Regions from separate parts of the Enterobacter sp. ECC-219 genome, predicted to be linked through region 1. Evidence: predicted binding sites of a transcription regulator. Region 1 holds the regulator's gene; the other holds the start of a gene.
The links. The regulator PurR, encoded in region 1, represses purine synthesis genes. The targets are predictions, from matches to a motif close to CANGCAAACGTTTGCNTG.
Positions count from the first base shown of each region.

Region 2: the regulator PurR is predicted to act here: its motif matches at 2,064-2,081, upstream of purH (bifunctional phosphoribosylaminoimidazolecarboxamide formyltransferase/IMP cyclohydrolase).

Region 1 covers NZ_CP143680.1:2,771,125-2,775,339, reverse strand. Annotated here, with positions in the region: gene V1603_RS13190 (MFS transporter) at 1-505, opposite strand, end outside; gene V1603_RS13185 (YnhF family membrane protein) at 669-758, opposite strand; gene purR (HTH-type transcriptional repressor PurR) at 1,056-2,081, shown strand; gene punR (DNA-binding transcriptional activator PunR) at 2,099-3,010, opposite strand; gene punC (purine nucleoside transporter PunC) at 3,125-4,215, shown strand, end outside.
Region 2 covers NZ_CP143680.1:902,925-907,139, forward strand. Annotated here, with positions in the region: gene purD (phosphoribosylamine--glycine ligase) at 1-351, opposite strand, end outside; gene purH (bifunctional phosphoribosylaminoimidazolecarboxamide formyltransferase/IMP cyclohydrolase) at 367-1,956, opposite strand; rRNA gene V1603_RS04200 (16S ribosomal RNA) at 2,517-4,056, shown strand; tRNA gene V1603_RS04205 (tRNA-Glu) at 4,142-4,215, shown strand, end outside.

The DNA of each region.
Region 1 (4,215 bases):
CCAGCCCGGCCGTCGCCAGGAAGGACATACGCCAGCCGATCGCTTCCCCCAGCCAGGTTGCCGCCGGCACCCCGCCAATGTTGGCAATCGTCAGCCCCATAAACATGGTCGCTACAGCGCTTGCCTGCTTGTGTTTTGGCACTACGCTTGCGGCCACGACCGAGCCCAGCCCAAAGAACGCGCCGTGGTTCAGGCTGGTCAGAATGCGCGACAGCATCAGGGTGGTGTAGTCCGGCGAAATGGCCGAAAGCACGTTGCCCAGAGTGAAAATCGCCATCAGGAAAATCAGCGCATTGCGGCGCGCCCGGTGAGAAAGCAGAAGCGTCATCAGCGGCGCCCCCACCATCACGCCGATGGCGTAGGCGCTGATTAACATGCCTGCCGCAGGGATCGAGACGTCTACGCCCCGGGCAATAACAGGCAGTAACCCCATCGGGGAGAATTCAGTGGTGCCAATCCCAAAAGCGCCAATCGCCAGGGCCAGCAGGGGAAAATTGATTTTCATGCGTCAACTCCGGATGCCGTGTCATGTGGTGACACAGAACAAAGAAGCGGAAAGCATGACATCAATCACAAAAAATGAGAAGTTAACAAAATGGCAAAAGATTTTTGCCAGAGAAGTAACAATCGCGGCGATGGGGAGGGAGAAGGCTCTCCCTCCGCGTAAATCAGTGCAGCGCAGCCGTCAGACCGGCCGCGACAATCAGAGCCAGCACAACAACGGTGGTGAACAGCGAAAACTTCAGATCGGAACTCATCAATTTTTCTCCTTTTAATCCCCCCACGAAAAGTGAGCTTGCTCATTTTTGCACAGATTCCGTCAAAAATCTTCCTGGATTTATACTGATAACCACTTTACCTCTTCCCCTTTTCATCAAGATAGGCCAAAATTCCACGCTAAATTTATTAGCGTACCGGCCATTGACCCCCTCCTGACGTCCCGTGTCGTTTTCCTGGCGTGCCGCAATCCAAAATTGCGTGATAAGGGTGAGAGAAGGCAAACGTTTACCTTCAAGTTTTTCAGGAGCTTAGGATATGGTCTGGAGTGACATTTAATGGCAACAATTAAAGACGTAGCAAAACGCGCAAACGTTTCCACTACAACCGTATCACATGTAATTAACAAAACCCGCTTCGTGGCGGAAGAGACGCGCAACGCGGTCTGGGCAGCGATCAAAGAGCTGCACTATTCGCCAAGCGCGGTTGCGCGCAGCCTCAAGGTCAATCACACCAAGTCCATTGGATTACTGGCGACCAGCAGTGAAGCGGCCTATTTTGCCGAGATCATTGAAGCGGTGGAGAAAAACTGCTTCCAGAAAGGCTATACCCTGATTCTCGGCAACGCATGGAACAGCATTGAAAAACAGCGCGCCTACCTGTCGATGATGGCGCAAAAGCGCGTGGATGGCCTGCTGGTAATGTGTTCCGAGTACCCGGAATCCGTGCTGTCGATGCTGGAAGAGTATCGCCATATTCCGATGGTGGTGATGGACTGGGGCGAAGCGCGCGCGGATTTCACCGATTCGGTTATCGATAACGCCTTTGAGGGCGGCTATATGGCCGGCCGTTATCTGATTGAGCGCGGCCATCGCGAGATTGGCGTGATCCCGGGTCCGCTGGAGCGCAACACCGGCGCGGGCCGTCTGGCCGGCTTTATGAAAGCGATGGAAGAAGCGCTGATTACCGTGCCGGAAAATTGGATCGTGCAGGGCGACTTTGAGCCGGAATCAGGCTACCGCGCGATGCAGCAGATCGTCTCCCAGCCGCACCGCCCGACCGCCGTCTTCTGCGGGGGGGACATCATGGCGATGGGCGCCCTCTGTGCGGCCGATGAGCTGGGTCTGCGCGTCCCGCAGGACATCTCCGTGATCGGGTATGACAACGTGCGCAACGCGCGCTTCTTCACGCCAGCGTTGACCACCATTCACCAGCCGAAAGATTCGCTGGGTGAAACCGCCTTCAATATGCTGCTGGACAGGATCGTCAACAAACGTGAAGAGTCGCAGTCCATTGAAGTTCACCCTCGCCTTATCGAACGCCGTTCCGTTGCGGATGGCCCGTTCCGCGACTACCGTCGTTAATCTCATTGCGGAGCCAGTCAGGCTGGCTCCCTCAGCCACTCCCGGTTAAGCGTTTCGCTGTCCCCCAGATAATCCAGAAGCCAGGCCATCGCCGGCGAAACATCATTTTGTTGCCAGGTGAGGCAGCAGGCCGCATCCGGGAACGGATTCTCCAGGGCCAGCTCAACCCACTCACCGGTGTCGATTCGCGGTCGCGCAAAATGAACGGGTACCATCGCGACGCAGAGCCCGGCGCTGAGGCACGTCGCCGACGATTCCCAGTCAGGGGCCACCACCCGCCGCTGGTTGTCCAAAAGCCAGGTGATACGCTTGGGCAGCGAGCGGGAGGTATCCTCCAGCACCAGCGACGGCCAGCCGCGCAGCGTATCATCGCTCAGCGGCCCTCCCATCTTCGCCAGCGGATGATCGCTTGCCACCACGCATTTCCAGCTCAGCATACCCATATCGCGAAAGGCGTAACGCCCCCCGACCGGGATCGCCTGCGTGGCCCCAATGGCCATCTCTGCCCTGCCGTCCGCCAGCGCATCCCAGACGCCGTTGAACACCTCCTGCGAAACCCACAGTTCGACGTCAGAAAAATGACGGTAGAAATCGACAATCATCTGCCGGGTGCGCTCGGGCTTAACGATGTTATCCACCGCAATGGAAAGGTGTCCCCGCCAGCCGTTCGCGATCTGCTGGCACTGCTCGCGGGTGATCTGCATTTTTTTGATAACAGAACGCCCTTCCTTCAAAAACCACGCCCCTGCAGGCGTTAATTCCACATCACGATGCCGCCGTTCAAACAGCGGTACCGCCAGCCACTCCTCAAGCTGACGTACGGTATAGCTGATAGCCGAAGGGACGCGATGTAGCTCCTGCGCCGCCCCGCTAAAGCTGCCGTTACGCGCGACAGCATCGACCACTTCAAGAGAATAATCTGACCACATTTTCTGCCTGCAAAAAATTTGAATGCACCCGCCAAATATTAGCGTTTCACAAGCGGCTTTGCACTCCCTACACTCAGCGCCAACGTATACCTGCCTCCTCAGGAGAATAAAACAGTGCAACCCAGGAAAGGTTTTTTAGTCTGGCTCGGCGGCTTAAGCGTGCTGGGCTTTTTGGCCACCGATATGTACCTGCCGGCTTTCGCCGCCATGCAGGAAGATTTGCAAACCCCTGCTGCCGCCATCAGCGCCAGCCTGAGCCTGTTCCTTGCCGGTTTTGCCTTCGCGCAGCTGCTCTGGGGACCGCTTTCGGATCGCTTTGGCCGTAAACCGGTACTGCTGCTGGGTCTGGCCATTTTTGCCGTGGGCTGTCTGGGGATGCTATGGGTGCGCGATGCCACCTGGCTGCTGGCACTGCGGTTTGTTCAGGCGGTCGGCGTCTGTGCCGCTGCCGTGACCTGGCAGGCGCTTGTCACCGACTACTACCCGGCAAACCGCACCAACCGTATTTTCGCCACCATTATGCCGCTGGTAGGGCTTTCACCTGCCCTTGCTCCGCTGCTGGGTAGTTGGATCCTCGCGCACTTTGACTGGCAGGCCATCTTTGCCACGCTGTTTGCCATCACGCTGGTGCTGATGCTGCCGGCATTCGCCCTCAAGCCCGCGCATAAAAAAGAGGTGCACGCAGACGCGAAGCCGATCACCTTCACTTCCTTGCTCAGCACCAAAGCGTATCGCGGCAACGTTCTGATCTATGCCGCCTGCTCGGCAAGCTTCTTCGCGTGGCTCACCGGTTCGCCGTTCATTCTGCACGATATGGGCTACAGCCCGGCAGCCATCGGCCTGAGCTATGTTCCACAGACTATCGCGTTCCTGGTGGGCGGGTATGGCTGCCGCGCGGCGCTGCAAAAGTGGGAAGGTCAGCAGATGCTGCCATGGCTGCTGGTGCTGTATGCGCTGAGCGTCATCGGGACCTGGGCCGTTGGCTTTATTCCGGGTGCCGGTCTGGCCGAAATTTTGATTCCATTCTGCGTGATGGCCGTCGCGAACGGGGCGATCTACCCTATTGTTGTGGCGCAGGCGCTGCGTCCGTTCCCGCAGGCGACAGGCCGCGCGGCCGCGCTGCAGAACACCCTGCAACTGGAGCTGTGCTTCCTGGCAAGTCTGGTAGTCTCAGCGCTGATTGCCACGCCGCTGCTGACGACAAC
Region 2 (4,215 bases), 1.9 Mb from region 1:
AATGTTATGACGCGCGAGGAAATCTTTGGTGAAGGCTTTAGAGCCTTCAAGCTGGGCTGCACCTTCCGTTGGGCCGAAGATTTTCAGGCCTGCTGCGCGGAACGCATCCACCACGCCAATTACCAGCGGTGCTTCCGGGCCCACAATCGTCAGGTCGATTTTCTCGCTCTGGGCAAAGCTCAGCAGCGCCGGGATATCGGTCACGCCGATAGCCACGTTCTGCAGCGCGGATTCCAGCGCGGTACCGGCGTTGCCCGGTGCCACGAAGACGGTATCAACCAGCGGAGACTGCGCCGCTTTCCACGCCAGAGCGTGCTCGCGCCCGCCGTTACCAATCACTAATACTTTCATTTTCTGCTCCGGGAATTAATGGCGGAAGTGACGCATGTCGGTGAAGATCATCGCGATGCCGTGTTCGTCGGCGGCGGCAATCACTTCGTCGTCGCGGATAGAGCCGCCAGGCTGGATCACGCAGGTGATGCCCACAGCAGCAGCCGCGTCGATACCGTCACGGAACGGGAAGAAAGCGTCAGAAGCCATGGCGGAGCCTTTCACTTCCAGACCTTCATCGCCTGCTTTAATGCCCGCAATTTTCGCGGAGTAAACGCGGCTCATCTGGCCGGCGCCTATCCCGATGGTCATGTTCTCTTTGGCGTAGACAATGGCGTTTGATTTGACGAACTTGGCGACCTTCCAGCAGAACAGCGCGTCACGCAGTTCCTGTTCGCTCGGCTGACGCTTGGTCACCACGCGCAGGTCGGCTTCTGTCACCATACCCAGATCGCGGTCCTGAACCAGCAGACCGCCGTTCACGCGCTTGAAGTCCAGGCCCGGCACGCGTTCGGCCCACTGGCCGCAAACCAGTACGCGCACGTTCTGTTTTGCCGCGGTGATTTTCAGCGCTTCTTCGGATGCGGACGGCGCGATGATCACTTCAACGAACTGGCGGGAGATGATGGCCTGTGCGGTTTCAGCATCCAGCTCGCGGTTGAAGGCGATAATGCCGCCGAACGCGGAGGTTGGGTCGGTTTTGTACGCGCGATCGTAGGCATCCAGAATAGAGTTGCTCACGGCAACGCCGCATGGGTTCGCATGCTTGACGATAACGCAGGCCGGCTCGCTGAATTCTTTCACGCACTCCAGCGCGGCGTCGGTGTCGGCAATGTTGTTATAGGAGAGCGCTTTGCCCTGCACCTGCCTGGCAGTCGCAACAGAGGCTTCTTTTACCTCTTCTTCTATATAGAAGGCTGCCTGCTGGTGGCTGTTCTCACCGTAACGCATATCCTGCTTCTTAATGAAGTTCAGGTTCAGGGTGCGCGGGAAGCGGCCAGAAGGATCTTTGCTTTCACCGTGGTAAGCCGGCACCAGGCTACCGAAGTAGTTGGCGATCATGCTGTCGTACGCCGCGGTGTGTTCGAAGGCTTTGATGGCGAGGTCGAAACGCGTTTCCAGTGTGAGCGACCCTTCGTTAGCATCCATCTCATTAATAATGGTTTCGTAATCGCTGCTCTTCACCACGATGGCCACATCTTTATGGTTCTTGGCCGCGGAGCGCACCATGGTCGGGCCGCCGATATCAATATTCTCTACGGCATCTTCAAGAGAACAGCCTTCGCGGGCAACGGTTTGGGCAAACGGGTAGAGGTTAACGACCACCATGTCGATTGGGGCGATGTCATGCTGTTTCATAATGGCGTCGTCCTGACCGCGACGGCCAAGAATACCGCCGTGTACTTTCGGGTGCAGGGTTTTGACGCGTCCATCCATCATTTCCGGGAAACCGGTGTAATCGGACACTTCGGTTACCGGCAGACCTTTATCTGCTAACAGGCGAGCGGTACCGCCTGTGGAAAGCAGCTCCACACCGCGTGCGGAAAGTGCCTGAGCGAATTCGACGATACCGGCTTTATCAGAAACACTGAGCAGAGCGCGGCGGACTGGACGACGTTGTTGCATGGTAAATCCCCTGGATTTCACGATTACAGAGAGCGTTAGATGAATTTTCCAGTGAAAAACTCATCTAACACACCTGACGGGGCATCCTTATTAAGCGCGAGCATTTTAACGAAAACGTTTGCGCAACGCTCGCATATTTTCACTTTTTCGTATCATTGTGGATAAGTCTGTGTGTAAAAAGGTATAAGGCGGGGTTTTGCTGTGGAATGCAGCAGTCAGTCATTTTTCTGTCATTTAGCGGTTGCGGCCTGCGGAGAACTCCCTATAATGCGCCTCCATCGACACGGCGGATGTGAATCACTTCACAGACAACCCGGTCGGTTGAAGAGAAAAAATCCTGAAATAACGGGTTGACTCTGAAAGAGGAAAGCGTAATATACGCCACCTCGCAACGGTGAGCGAAAGCCGCGTTGCACTGCTCTTTAACAATTTATCAGACAATCTGTGTGGGCACTCAAAGTGACATGGATTCTTAATGTCTTCGGACAATAAATGAATGCCAAGTCTCTGAGTGAACATACGTAATTCATTACGAAGTTTAATTCACGAGCATCAAACTTAAATTGAAGAGTTTGATCATGGCTCAGATTGAACGCTGGCGGCAGGCCTAACACATGCAAGTCGAACGGTAGCACAGAGAGCTTGCTCTCGGGTGACGAGTGGCGGACGGGTGAGTAATGTCTGGGAAACTGCCTGATGGAGGGGGATAACTACTGGAAACGGTAGCTAATACCGCATAACGTCGCAAGACCAAAGAGGGGGACCTTCGGGCCTCTTGCCATCAGATGTGCCCAGATGGGATTAGCTAGTAGGTGGGGTAACGGCTCACCTAGGCGACGATCCCTAGCTGGTCTGAGAGGATGACCAGCCACACTGGAACTGAGACACGGTCCAGACTCCTACGGGAGGCAGCAGTGGGGAATATTGCACAATGGGCGCAAGCCTGATGCAGCCATGCCGCGTGTATGAAGAAGGCCTTCGGGTTGTAAAGTACTTTCAGCGGGGAGGAAGGCGATAAGGTTAATAACCTTGTCGATTGACGTTACCCGCAGAAGAAGCACCGGCTAACTCCGTGCCAGCAGCCGCGGTAATACGGAGGGTGCAAGCGTTAATCGGAATTACTGGGCGTAAAGCGCACGCAGGCGGTCTGTCAAGTCGGATGTGAAATCCCCGGGCTCAACCTGGGAACTGCATTCGAAACTGGCAGGCTAGAGTCTTGTAGAGGGGGGTAGAATTCCAGGTGTAGCGGTGAAATGCGTAGAGATCTGGAGGAATACCGGTGGCGAAGGCGGCCCCCTGGACAAAGACTGACGCTCAGGTGCGAAAGCGTGGGGAGCAAACAGGATTAGATACCCTGGTAGTCCACGCCGTAAACGATGTCGACTTGGAGGTTGTGCCCTTGAGGCGTGGCTTCCGGAGCTAACGCGTTAAGTCGACCGCCTGGGGAGTACGGCCGCAAGGTTAAAACTCAAATGAATTGACGGGGGCCCGCACAAGCGGTGGAGCATGTGGTTTAATTCGATGCAACGCGAAGAACCTTACCTACTCTTGACATCCAGAGAACTTTCCAGAGATGGATTGGTGCCTTCGGGAACTCTGAGACAGGTGCTGCATGGCTGTCGTCAGCTCGTGTTGTGAAATGTTGGGTTAAGTCCCGCAACGAGCGCAACCCTTATCCTTTGTTGCCAGCGGTCCGGCCGGGAACTCAAAGGAGACTGCCAGTGATAAACTGGAGGAAGGTGGGGATGACGTCAAGTCATCATGGCCCTTACGAGTAGGGCTACACACGTGCTACAATGGCGCATACAAAGAGAAGCGACCTCGCGAGAGCAAGCGGACCTCATAAAGTGCGTCGTAGTCCGGATTGGAGTCTGCAACTCGACTCCATGAAGTCGGAATCGCTAGTAATCGTGGATCAGAATGCCACGGTGAATACGTTCCCGGGCCTTGTACACACCGCCCGTCACACCATGGGAGTGGGTTGCAAAAGAAGTAGGTAGCTTAACCTTCGGGAGGGCGCTTACCACTTTGTGATTCATGACTGGGGTGAAGTCGTAACAAGGTAACCGTAGGGGAACCTGCGGTTGGATCACCTCCTTACCTTAAAGAACCTGCCTTTGCAGTGCTCACACAGATTGTCTGATGAAAAGTAAGCAGCAAGGCGTCTTGCGATTGAGACTTCAGTGTCCCCTTCGTCTAGAGGCCCAGGACACCGCCCTTTCACGGCGGTAACAGGGGTTCGAATCCCCTAGGGGACGC